Regions from separate parts of the Paenibacillus sp. JNU01 genome, predicted to be linked through region 1. Evidence: riboswitches for the same ligand, from Rfam matches in the RefSeq annotation. Region 1 holds a riboswitch; each other region holds the start of a gene.
The links. A riboswitch is a leader RNA that binds a small molecule or an ion and turns the genes downstream of it on or off. The one in region 1 is predicted to bind cyclic di-AMP.

Region 1 (4,217 bases):
CGTATTGACGCGGCAATCGTAGAAGATACCGTGGCTGCAGGTTATCTGGACGATATCATTGGACTTGCTGCTGCTGTTCCGGACGAAGAGCAAGCAGAAGCGGCAATCGGGATTCGTAAAGGCAATACCGAGCTGCTAGCAGCCGTAAATGGAACACTGGAGCGATTGAAAAGCGAAGATAAAATCAATCAGATGGTGACGGACGCCAGCCTCTTGATGGCGGACAAAGCAAACAAATCACAAAATATTTTCCAAGTATTCTGGCAGTACAAAAGTTTCTATGCTACAGGTATAGGCTACACACTTCTATTGTCTGCACTTGGGGTTATCTTCGGGGTAATTATTGGATTGATCATCTGTTTGTTCCGTTTGCATGACGCTGCAATTTTGCGGTGGATCGGTACTGCTTACGTTGAAGTGATCCGTGGTACACCAATGCTGGTACAATTAATGATCATTTACTATGGTTTTTCCCTAAGCTTTGGCATTAACTTCACTGCACTTCAGGCAGGTATCATTACACTTTCAATTAATAGTGGTGCTTATCTGGCAGAGATTTTCCGTGCAGGTATTCAAGGTGTGGATCGGGGTCAGTTGGAAGCAGCTCGTTCCCTGGGAATGGGTAGAGGGGCAGCAATGCGTTATATTATTTTACCGCAAGCCTTCAAAGCTGTATTACCGGCGATCGGTAATGAATTCATAACCATCATCAAAGAATCCTCCATTATCTCCGTTATCGGTATGGTGGACATTATGTATCAGGCAAGTGTGGTCAAAAACATTACGTACCAAGGCTTGAGTCCATTTTTGATTGCAGCAGCCATCTACTTTGTAATGACGTTCATTTTGTCCAAGCTGCTGGGACGACTGGAAAGGAAGTTGAGTGCAAGTGATAGACGTTAGACAATTACACAAATCTTATGGAAATAACGATGTGCTTAAGGGCATTAACGTGACGATTGGCAAAGGTGAGGTTGTCGTGGTCATCGGTCCTTCCGGTTCAGGGAAAAGTACATTCTTACGTTGTCTGAACCTGCTGGAACAACCTACCTCGGGAGAGATTGATTTTGAAGGCGTGTCAATCACCGATCCGAAGCACAACATTAACGCAACTCGTGAGAAAATGGGTATGGTGTTTCAACATTTCAACCTGTTCCCACACAAAACGGTAGAACAAAACATCACAATCGCTCCGATCAAAGTAAAGAAACAATCCACGCTGGAAGCGGAAAAAATTGCTGCTGATCTGCTTAACACCGTGGGCTTGTACGATAAAAAAGATGTATTCCCGAATCAGCTGTCCGGTGGACAGAAGCAGCGGATCGCCATTGCTAGAGCACTGGCCATGCAGCCGCATGTCATGCTGTTTGACGAGCCTACATCGGCACTGGACCCCGAGATGGTCGGCGAAGTTCTGGATGTCATGAAACGTCTTGCAGAAGGCGGGATGACCATGGTCATCGTAACGCATGAGATGGGGTTTGCACGTGAAGTGGGAGACCGTATCCTGTTCATGGATGGCGGGGTTATTGTGGAAGAGGGAACACCTGATGAGGTGTTTGGAGCACCGAAAAATTCACGTACACGTGACTTCCTTGCGAAAGTACTCTAAATGAATCGATTAAATAGCGTTACTGACTTCGAGTCGGTAACGCTATTTTTTTGTAGAAAATAATTACATATGGGATTCAAAAAGTAACTATTCTGTTACCAAATATATAGCGGATACCTGGCCCAAACACTTTTAGATTATTCAATATTCTTACACGTGCTTATACATGTTGAATCCATTTGGTAAGAATTACTACAAGTTCAGGTTACAAAATTGTGATATATTGAACTCTGCCGAAACTTCCGGACAGGGAGTGCGGGGGATGTAACGATGCAGATAGTGCAGGGGGAAGATCTACAGCACACTGCTTGGGGTGAATTAGGGGTACATATCGTTTCAAATGTAATGATGGACCTATAGGGTGGGCTCCTCATCCGAATCCGACAACTAACTTCGCAGGCACAATGAGGGAGGAAGACCATGATTAACAAGAAACGTATAGCCAAAACAGCAGTAGCATTAATGACAACAGCAATGCTCATTCAAGCCGTTCCGGCTCACGCCGATTCAGTTCATGTGGCCAAAGAGGGGGATACCTTCTACACCTTATCGAAACAATACGGAGTATCAATGAACACGTTAGTTAAAGCAAACAATGACATTTCGCCTTACAACATTTATGGTGGTTTGAAAATTACGATTCCCGGTAAGGCAAACAATGTAGCTGCCGCGGCGACGGAGAGCAAGACCCAAGCCAAAACGGTTACGACAGCAAGCTTGGACGTTAACACAGATAACAAAGTGGTTCAAGCGTGGGGTAAAACATTTGATTACAGTAAAACTGTGAACGTGAAAGCAACAGCATACTCTGCAGATCCGTCTGAAAATGGAGGATGGGGTGCGGTCGATTATTTCGGAAATGACCTTGAACTGGGTACGATTGCAGTAGATCCTAGTGTCATTCCTCTTGGAACCAAAGTACTGGTAACGGGTCACAGCCATCCAGGATTGCCAAAACAGGCTTTTGTGGCTACAGCACGTGATGTGGGCGGTGCAATCAAGGGTCACCGGATTGATATCTTTATCCCTGGTAGCAAACAGTCGGTAAGCACATTTGGTTTTCAGGATATCGAGCTGTACATTCTGAAGTAGAGCGTAAATTTCATTTAAACTGAATTCAAACAGGGTGTCTGCCAGTCGCTAACTTGCGATTGAACAGCACCCTTTTAATATTTCCATGATTACCTAACACGGTTATTCTATTCTTTCGCCTTCGGTAATCCCAGCATTTCGTCCAAGGTGACCAGTTCATATCCCCGGTTACGCAGTTCCTCAATAATTTCAGGCAAAGCCTCAATCGTGCCATTCAGATTCGATCCAACACCGCCTCCTGCATGTTGTAGAACGATGGAGCCAGGTTTTACAGCAGACAGGATGTTATCTTTCACCTTTTCCTTGGAAAGACCTTTCCAGTCCAGAGAGTCAACGTTCCAGTTCACAATACTATAATGTTGTCTGGCAGCCCATTGCAGCTGTTCTTCATTAATGTCTCCATACGGAGGTCGAATCATCTTGGGCGTATATCCCGCCAAATGGCGAATGATATCCCCGGTATGTAAAATTTGTTTGCGGAAGGCATTCATCGACAGCTTACTGAACTCCGGATGATTGTAGCTGTGATTGCCAACGATGTGCCCTTCCTTAACAATCCTTTTTACCAAATCGGGGTGCTTCTCAGCACGACTACCAACGATGAAAAACGTAGCTCTGACTTTATACTTTTTCAACAGATCCAACACCTGCGGAGTAAACCGTGGATCGGGCACATCATCAAATGTTAACGCAACCTGTTTAGTTGAAGGACCATTAGTTTTGAACGTATCGGCATATTTCTGACGTAACTGTCCCAATGTTAATTGTTCTTCTTCCACGGAATCAGTATTGGATACCGATTCACTTGGCGGGTCTGAAGCATCCCGTGATGAAGCTGATGGTGCTTGATATCCGCCTAGAAAAACAACGATAACCATCAGCATAATGAGGCGTACGCGCATAATAACAGCCTCCTTTTCCAAAATGACGTTCTCTATGGTATGCCCGTGGACTTGAGAAAATATGCGCAGTGTGAGAAGTTTCATTGCTGATTTAACTCATGACAGCCATAATTCCTCCATATATAACATATAGAAAAGGAGCGGTGGAATAGCCATGAGTACATATGATTTGAAATCGATACGTTTACAGGTGATTGAAGCAGGAGAGGATAAGGTTTTTCTCGTTACGGGAGGAAAAGCTCATATTGGCGCTGTAGCCACGTTCTATGTGGAAGATGAGCGGGTCAGCGGCACGACAGTCCATATTCCGGGACATAAGGAACAAGAACTGTGTGAGCGGCTTGCCCGAAAGGCTGCCCAACAATTAAAAATGACCGTTACGGTAATTATGGGTATCCATTTTGATTCCATTACACGGATGCAGATCGATGAAATCGTGCAGACTGCAGAGAGGCTAATGGAGGATCATCTGAGCAAGGATAAACGATCTTCCTAATATAAAGAGCAATCGCATGTTTTAATTTTATTTGCTAAAATTGAAACGAGTTGTAGATTGTTACGTATGTATGTTTATATACGATGTAATATCGACTAGGAGGAATAACATAATG
Region 2 (4,217 bases), 2.4 Mb from region 1:
TCATCGTGCTGATGGCCACCATTGCCCTCTGCTTCGGGATTGACCTGTTCCTGGCAAAACCGGATATGGGCGGTGTTCTCCATGGTTTTGTCCCAAATGTGGAGATCCTGCAGAACCCTGCCATGCTCTATATTGCCATTGGTATTATAGGAGCAACCGTGATGCCGCATAATCTGTATCTGCATTCTTCCATTGTGCAGACGCGTCAGATCGAACAGACACCACAGGGCAAAAAAGAAGCGATTCGTTATTCGACTATGGACTCTACAATCGCGCTAACACTCGCCTTGTTCATCAATGCGGCCATCCTGATTGTATCAGCTGCTGTATTCCATAGTGCCGGCATGACGCAGGTTGCCGAGATCTCCGATGCCTACCACTTGCTTACACCCCTATTAGGGACTACAATCGCAAGTATTCTGTTCGGTGTGGCGCTGTTAGCATCAGGCCAGAATTCCACCCTTACAGGTACACTCGCAGGGCAGATTGTTATGGAAGGTTTCCTCAACATTCGGATTCCGGCTTGGCTGCGCAGACTGGTCACACGTCTGATCGCCATCATCCCGGCAGTAATTGTCACAGCAATTGCAGGAGAACACGGCACAGAAGAACTGCTCATTTTGAGTCAGGTTGTACTGTCTCTTCAATTACCTTTTGCGGTAATCCCTCTGGTCATGTTCACGAGTGATAAAAAAAGCATGGGTGCATTCGCTAACAAATTGTGGCTCAAAATCATCTCATGGGTCATTGCCGCAATTATCGTTGTGTTGAATGTATATCTGATCATTCAGACGATCCGGTTATTCTAATCTCGTCATATCGACTAAACATCAAAAAGGCTGATCAACTCCGGTATTCAATACCAAGTTGATCAGCCTTTATTATTGCAGTACAGCGAGGTGTTTCTTTTTGTAGTAAAACTCCGAGCTCTAACAAATAATCATCTATTCCTGATCCGGCACCAGTAAAGGCAGGAGTTCATCCAATGAATCCACAGTCCAATCCGCGCGTTCGTCATCCGATCGGTCTGGCTGGAATCTTCCGTACCCCTGCATAATTCGAATCGTACGCATGCCCAGCTTCCGGGCAGGAATGATATCGTTATCAATCCGATCCCCGATCATGACGGCTTCCTCCGGTGCACAACCCGCCTGTTTCAGGGCTACAGCGTACAGCTCTGGATCTGGCTTGGACACCCCTTCTTCAGCCGAGCATGCCAGAACATCAACATACTTTCGCAGTCCGTAACTCTCCAGTCTTTCTTCCGTTCCAGGACTCTGATTGGCGATAATGCCAATGCGATAATACCGCGACAACTGCTGAAGAACGGAATCCGCTGAAGGAAAAGGTCGTTCAAGATCTTTTTTAAACTTCAGCTTGTCCTGAATCTGTTTCTGATGTCCTTCATCTTCAATGAATGTGCGAATTGCCACTCTCATGGGCCATTGTTCATATTTCTGATAACAGTTCGCGAACAATTCACGTACCGCCTCAATCTTCACCGGATACCCCAAAGCACCGGCTTCGCGAACGAACTGTCCGATAATATCATCAACCGGGTCCCATTCATCCACTAGCGTATCTCCAACATCAAAAAACAACCACTTCAATCCACCCACATCCGGCACGCCAATTCCTCCTTGTAAGCCACAGGCAATCTAAAAGTTCGTGTTCAAAAAGTCTGGTTTTCAGTATCGAGAAGATGGAATGAAGCTAGAAATGGAGTAGCGGAGCGTAGGGAAAACTACGTGAGCAACGGACATTTCGGCTGAATTTCATATTCGATGCTGATGATGCCGCTAGGCATCCTTCGTAATCAAAAGCGGACTTTTTGAACTACCTTTAAAACCATAAAAAAGAAGACTCACCATCATGCACGAGTCTCCTCAAATTTCCGTTTATCGATACATTCAATTATAACAGGCACCTTACACCTGAGCAATCTCAAGCTATGACATTACCCATTGAGGAGAAAGCCGACTTCCCCATTGAGTGAATATACAATCCGGTCTGCACCCATTCCCCGATAGATCCCCTTCGGATGGCTTTGCTCCGTAATGACGCATAGGGATTTTGATGTCCACGATCGACAGATCTGTAAATAACGACAGGTCAGATTCAGGCTGTTCTCGAAAATAAACACGTTACCAACGCTTGCCTGCGGCAAAAACCATTTTTGAGCTGCAGCCGTATTCATGCGAATGACATGTTCTACTCCGATTCTACGGAGTCTGCGCTCTTCCCCTGCACTGTTGGTTAGAACGGCAAACGGCATTTTTTTGTACATCAGCAATTTGATAAATTTGCGTCCTGCTTCATTAGGAGCAGTCACTAAGATCATCTCAGTATCCATCATTCGTTCCTCCCTTGGCGTGAAAAGACAACAAAAAAGAAGCGTGGGGGACCAAGGCCTCCCGAACGCTTCTTAAAGAATCCATGGCGAAATCGCCATGAACCAGCGTACGGCTTGTTGCCTCTCCCTTTAACGCTTACGAGGTTAGCTGACGGATTCGGGCGCGAGAGTCGCCCTATTTCCGGCTGTCACCGGAAAATTCACCCCATGAATGCCTACTGTCCTGGACAGCGCATTCCGTTGGTTCCCCCGTTTCCCACTCATGAATGAATGGAAACTCAGCGATTAAAACATCGTTCGTATATCTTAAGTTAAGATTGAGCGATATTATCGTTTGTTTCGTTTTTCAGGTACAATTTAGTTTTAAATTGAAATTACGATATGAATCATACACCCGTGCCATGGCGGTGTAAAGTCCGGACAGATCACCGAATCGGCAGATTTTCGCCATTATTCATATATAATAACGCTTACAATACGGTTATACGCTATCCACCTCGTCAAGGCTATCTAATTCTCACTCTCGCGTAAATCACTTCGCAATTCATTCACGCATTCTGCACAACTTGCCAGTTTTGATTCTTTTAACACCATATTAGTTTTGCATTATTTAATTGTAACCAATATAATGAAAGGTATCAGATGATATCATGGAGGCGATTGAGATGACAGTCTACGATTACAAAGTGAATACCCTTCGCGGTCAAGAAGTTGAAATGTCCGACTACCGTGATAAAGTGTTACTGATTGTGAATACGGCAAGCTCATGCGGACTTACACCTCAATTCAAAGGTCTGCAAGAACTGCAAGACAAGTTCCAGGATGCGCCATTTGAAGTCCTTGGATTTCCAAGCAACCAGTTTGCCCAGGAAAAAGGTTCTTCCGACGATATCGCGGAGTTCTGTCAGATGAATTATGGCGTGAGCTTCCCTATGTTTGAGAAAATTGATGTGAATGGCTCAAGTGCTCACCCGCTCTTCCAACACCTTAGCAAAGAAGCACCCGGCCTGCTCGGCTCCAAAGCAATCAAATGGAATTTCACCAAATTCCTTGTGGATCAGAACGGACAGGTAGTTAAACGTTATGCTCCCAAAACAACACCTGACAAGATTGAAGAAGATATCAAGAACTTGCTGCAAAAATAGTACATCGGCCACCCTTAGCCGGAAGGTAGAGCACCATTACCCCCGGTAATGGATGGCCTTTTTTCAACTTCTGGTACCAGACTGTTCAAAAAGGCAAAAAAAGAAGCTTTCCATTAATGGAAAGCTTCTTCTTCATCGTTCATATGATGCGGTCGAGAGGACTCGAACCTCCACGGGCATACGCCCACTACCCCCTCAAGATAGCGTGTCTGCCATTCCACCACGACCGCATGTCGTAAATAATCGGCAACAGAATTGATTATACAGGGTTCTGAAATAAAAGTAAAGTATTTTTTAAACCTTCTTTTTTAGCTAGGCATTTTCCTCAAAAAACGCATATTCTCGTCATGTTTACCCATGAACTGCATATTATTAGATTTGATCCCCTCTTTTTCGGTAAGAGCCGATCTTGTTGATTCATTTATATATAGTCCTTCCTTATATATAGTCCTCCCTGAACTCCGTCACATAAATAACATAATAAGTTATATAAAATGACACAAATATTAAATATCAGAATCTATTCATTAAATTTAACGGATACTATTGACAAAAAGCGGACGTTTATGGGATGATAACTATCATATAATTCGGATTTTCAAACATAAAGTTAACAAAAAGGAATATAAATGTCATTTAACATGACATTTAACGAACACAGGAGGCGAATGATTGTGAACCGTGGGAATAAGCTGCTCGATTATGTCAAACTGCTTGAT
Region 3 (4,217 bases), 1.7 Mb from region 1:
ATAATAAAGTAGTCGTCGTGGCAATTAACCGTGGAACTTCGGCCACAAGCCAAAAATTCGTTCTGCAGAATGGTAATGCCTCCACGGTGTCCTCATGGGTTACGGACAGCAGTCGCAACCTGGCAAGCGGGGCCTCGCTTACCGTATCCAATGGAGCCTTCACGGCACAACTCCCCGCTCAGAGCGTAACAACATTTGTTGCCAACATTACTGGTGGGAATAACGGTGGAAATACAGGCAGCGGCACTACTTATGAAGCAGAGACCGGAACAACACTTACGGAAGCTGCCATTGAAACGATCTACCCCGGTTACACAGGCTCCGGGTATGTCAACTTCAATGCAATGACTGGTTCAACCATTCAATGGAACGCTATTAACAATACGATTACTGGCACCAAAAATGTAAAGTTTCGTTATGCGCTGGAAAGTGGAACACGTAACCTCGACATTTTTGTTAACGGAACCAAAGTTATCAGCAATGAGCCCTTTCCAGCAACGGGAAGCTGGTCCACTTGGGTTGAAAAAACAATACAAGTTCCCATGAACACCGGGACCAATACCTTGAAAGTGGTTACAACGGGAACGGAAGGACCGAATATTGACAGCATTAATGTTACCGCAGCACAATAAAACATTCCGTATAGTTGATGTTAGGATAATATCAAAAAATGCAAACAAAAAAAGACTCCTCATGCGTTAGCTTGAGGAGTCTTTTTATTCGATGCGGTCGAGAGGACTCGAACCTCCACGGGGGGTTAGCCCACACGGACCTGAACCGTGCGCGTCTGCCAATTCCGCCACGACCGCATATTATATCTCCGTGATTAATCTCGGCGACAAGAAATAATATATCATGCCCAATCTATCATGTCAACACTGAAAATAATAACATGAAAGCCCGAACCAGACATGCTTGTCCATTCGGGCTTTACCTTCAACTAATCATTTGGTTCATCAAAAAGGAGTCATACTACAGCTTGGAAGGCCAATTGCCATACCAGGCATAACCGCCTCTTCTTTCTTTATCAATGTCACTCAATTTGTATTTAACTACCCCGTCTCGTCCAATGAAAATGGGTCTATCCGTTCCTATTTCATAGAAGCGTGCCCAGATCGGTGCTGCTTTGGAATCAGCGATAATCTTGCTATCACCATTTGCCCTTTCATACTTGTAACCCGTAATTTTCACCTTGTTAAACCAGTCCTCTGCTCCTTTAATGGATGCGGTAATTTTAGCGGTAGCAGGCCTTGTTTTCAGAAATTTAACAATCGTTACACTCTCTCCAGCTGTCAGCGATGGTACTTCGTAGATTCTTGCGCTCGCTGGTTTAAGGGAACTGGAATCATGTTGTTGTCCCCATGCTGTAAGCTTCCCGCCTGAGACGACCTGAGTATTCAGAATCGCCTCCACACCTTTGGCAACTGAATTTTTACTGCGATTAGCAAGTGTACTGTCGATAAATGAGAAATCACCTTTGCGTGTTGCTACTTCATCGAGCATGATCATTACATTAATCATTGCATCATCATTGTAGGTAATATGCTTGTGATATCCAGAGCTTTGGTAGACTTGTGGCCATCCGCCGTTTGAATACTGCATATTGATCAAAAAGTTGATTCCTTTGATTGCAGCTGTGGAGTAGCGTGGATCATTCGTCTTTTTAAATTCCTTCGCCAATCTTCTAATTTCTGAATATGTAGCCTTGTTGTCAATCGTGGACTTCGCCCACTCTCCACTTGTTTGTTTATAATCTTTTCTCCAACCTCCATCCGGCAGTTGGTTCTTCAAAATATCTGAAATACTCGCTGTAGTACCCGATGCATCAGCAGCAGATACCGTCCCTACAGGTAGAACTGCAATTCCAACTGTTGAGAACACCATGGCGCATGCCAGGACAAAAGTAACTATTTTCTTTGCTTTCAAATGTAACACTCTCCCATGTTCATTGTAATAACATCCACAATTCTACCTTACCTATAATGCCCGTCCTTAAACCTCCTTAATTTAAATATATAACATAATAAAATCTATTTTTATCCAATATGTGGATTGGATAATCAGATGATATGCAAAAAATCAATTATTGTCAATATATGCAACTTAATGAATATAATCTCTTAAATTCTACATAACGGATAGTTCTTTTAACTCATGACAAACTTATTTATTTATCCAATTTCGTCTCAAACGAATCAATAATGACGTTTTTGTCATCAATGATACCCAAACTTGACGCCTTCTTTCATATAAAATCGTTAATTCCGCTAACATTGAGGTATTACGAAGGGGTTTAAAAGGGTTTGACAATTACGCATTTATGCAATATAGTTTCAAATAGTTACAAAAACTTAATTATTCATTGCCGAGTTTCAGGTTTGAAAACGGGGGAACCATTTTGGGTGAATTATTCTTATACATAGGAAATATAGGGAACCTTCTACCGAACCCTTAGCTAACTCCGTAGGCATCGAAGGGAGAACATTGATTTTGAAAAAACTGATTATCTCCATTTTTGGAGCGGCTGTACTATTTACATCCGGGGCAACAAGCACAGAGGCAAGCAGTATTAACTCCGTAGTGAACAACATGACAGGTATTCCTTACAAGTGGGGTGGCACGACTCTGGCCGGGTTCGACTGTTCCGGGTTTATGAGATATATTTTCAATAAATACAGCATTGAATTGCCACGTACTTCGCAACAGCAAGCCAAAGCAGGTACTCCAGTAGCCAAGAGCAATGTTCGGACAGGTGATCTGGTGTTCTTTAACACAACAGGCAAAGGCATTTCACATACAGGTGTTTATATCGGCGGCGGACAATTTGCACATGCATCCAGCAGCAAAGGGGTAAGCATCACCAAAATGAGCAATCCTTATTTCAATGATCGTTACGTAACAGCACGTCGGGTAACTGGACAGTTTATGTACGATAAAATGTTAGGGAAAATGTAGGTATAATATCAAAGAGGAGGCTCCGGATCAACCGGAACCTCCTCTTTTGTTTGATTTCCTCTTTAGGAGGACAGTCCTTGGACTACCTCCATCTTACACTTAATGCAGCGCCTTCTGCACTCGCATCGCGCCTTGGGACAGGGCATGTCCGCCTCCTACAGCTCCGGCCACAGCAACGGTCTCCATAATCTCCTGATCTGTAGCGCCCTTGGCACGTGCTTCTTCTACATGATAGAAGGTACATACCTCATTGTTGGCGAACAAGCCAATACCAAGCGCGATGAGCTGTTTGGTCTTCGCATCAATCGCCCCAGGTTGGAAGCATTCTCCGGTAAACTCATGATACGACTTCACCACACCTGGCAGCACATCACTTAATGCTCCAATCTGATCCTTGTAGGCATGAACTTTATCATTCATCAATGTCATGTCTTGCAGCACACCCTCTCGGCTATAGTTACAGAATTTCTTCACTGTACCTATCTTCTCTCACGAGTGAGTCAATTATGCCAAGAAATCATGGTAATTCCAAACATTTGTACGCTCATACTTCTGACATAATGATCGTTGTTACTCACCAAGTGGACTTTGCCGGGGTTCGCTGAACAACTGATAGCGGTAACCACGATCCAACTTGACGACACGTCGATTCTGACGACGGATAAGTACCTGCTCGCCATCCCAGGCAACGACAATCCCGGTTACATCGTTCGATTCCAGCTCGTCCCGTACTACTCTGACTTTCTCACCTGACAGACGCAGGGCGTCCAATTCTGTATCACTAATCATGTTCATGGCTCCTATATTCCAAATTTATTTACAAAAAGAGACCTAAATGAAAAGTCATTTAGGTCTCACGTGACTGTATTGGACTGTCATGTCATTCGAAATTATGTCCCGACTGAAAGTTACCGCTGCGCGTGCTCTTTGCTGTCGTTCTTCTCGAACCAAAAATCAAGCACTTTGGCGGACATCACACGTTCTTCAAGGTACTCCACTTGATGCGGTGTAAATTGTTCTTTCCAAGAGAAGGACAACTCTTCGCATAAGCCTACAATTGTCAGTAATTCTGACCAGGCAACATAGCGTTTGTACCAGAAAAATTGAGGATGTTCAATCATATAGGGATAAAGGTCATCGAATTCCGTATGTTTACAATCCAGGGCACGTTCAAAATGAACTTTCGATTCCGCCAGCTTATCATTAAAGAATTGTTCTGTTGCCGGTTGGTTCCCCATGGTGTTGCCTCCTCTCCCTAACAT

Region 2: linked by a shared signal. The riboswitch ahead of NLBNIHML_RS24510 (HAD family hydrolase) and the one ahead of NLBNIHML_RS04615 (3D domain-containing protein) in region 1 are both predicted to bind cyclic di-AMP.
Region 3: linked by a shared signal. The riboswitch ahead of NLBNIHML_RS27770 (C40 family peptidase) and the one ahead of NLBNIHML_RS04615 (3D domain-containing protein) in region 1 are both predicted to bind cyclic di-AMP.

The regions. Positions count from the first base shown of each region.
Region 1 covers NZ_CP169723.1:1,123,757-1,127,973, reverse strand. Annotated here, with positions in the region: gene NLBNIHML_RS04625 (ABC transporter substrate-binding protein/permease) at 1-903, shown strand, start outside; gene NLBNIHML_RS04620 (amino acid ABC transporter ATP-binding protein) at 890-1,612, shown strand; cyclic di-AMP (ydaO/yuaA leader) riboswitch at 1,834-2,030, shown strand; gene NLBNIHML_RS04615 (3D domain-containing protein) at 2,033-2,704, shown strand; gene NLBNIHML_RS04610 (polysaccharide deacetylase family protein) at 2,812-3,606, opposite strand; gene lpdD (prenylated flavin chaperone LpdD) at 3,761-4,102, shown strand; gene NLBNIHML_RS04600 (PspA/IM30 family protein) at 4,215-4,217, shown strand, end outside.
Region 2 covers NZ_CP169723.1:5,641,245-5,645,461, reverse strand. Annotated here, with positions in the region: gene NLBNIHML_RS24520 (Nramp family divalent metal transporter) at 1-809, shown strand, start outside; gene NLBNIHML_RS24515 (HAD family hydrolase) at 945-1,628, opposite strand; gene NLBNIHML_RS24510 (HAD family hydrolase) at 1,958-2,356, opposite strand; cyclic di-AMP (ydaO/yuaA leader) riboswitch at 2,472-2,647, opposite strand; gene NLBNIHML_RS24505 (glutathione peroxidase) at 3,019-3,498, shown strand; tRNA gene NLBNIHML_RS24500 (tRNA-Leu) at 3,646-3,728, opposite strand; gene NLBNIHML_RS24495 (urease accessory protein UreF) at 4,173-4,217, shown strand, end outside.
Region 3 covers NZ_CP169723.1:6,301,506-6,305,722, reverse strand. Annotated here, with positions in the region: partial or broken gene xynC (glucuronoarabinoxylan endo-1,4-beta-xylanase XynC) at 1-206, shown strand, start outside; gene NLBNIHML_RS27785 (carbohydrate-binding protein) at 207-632, shown strand; tRNA gene NLBNIHML_RS27780 (tRNA-Leu) at 725-809, opposite strand; gene pelA (pectate lyase) at 973-1,935, opposite strand; cyclic di-AMP (ydaO/yuaA leader) riboswitch at 2,354-2,485, shown strand; gene NLBNIHML_RS27770 (C40 family peptidase) at 2,491-2,955, shown strand; gene NLBNIHML_RS27765 (carboxymuconolactone decarboxylase family protein) at 3,055-3,384, opposite strand; gene NLBNIHML_RS27760 (hypothetical protein) at 3,526-3,744, opposite strand; gene NLBNIHML_RS27755 (hypothetical protein) at 3,864-4,193, opposite strand.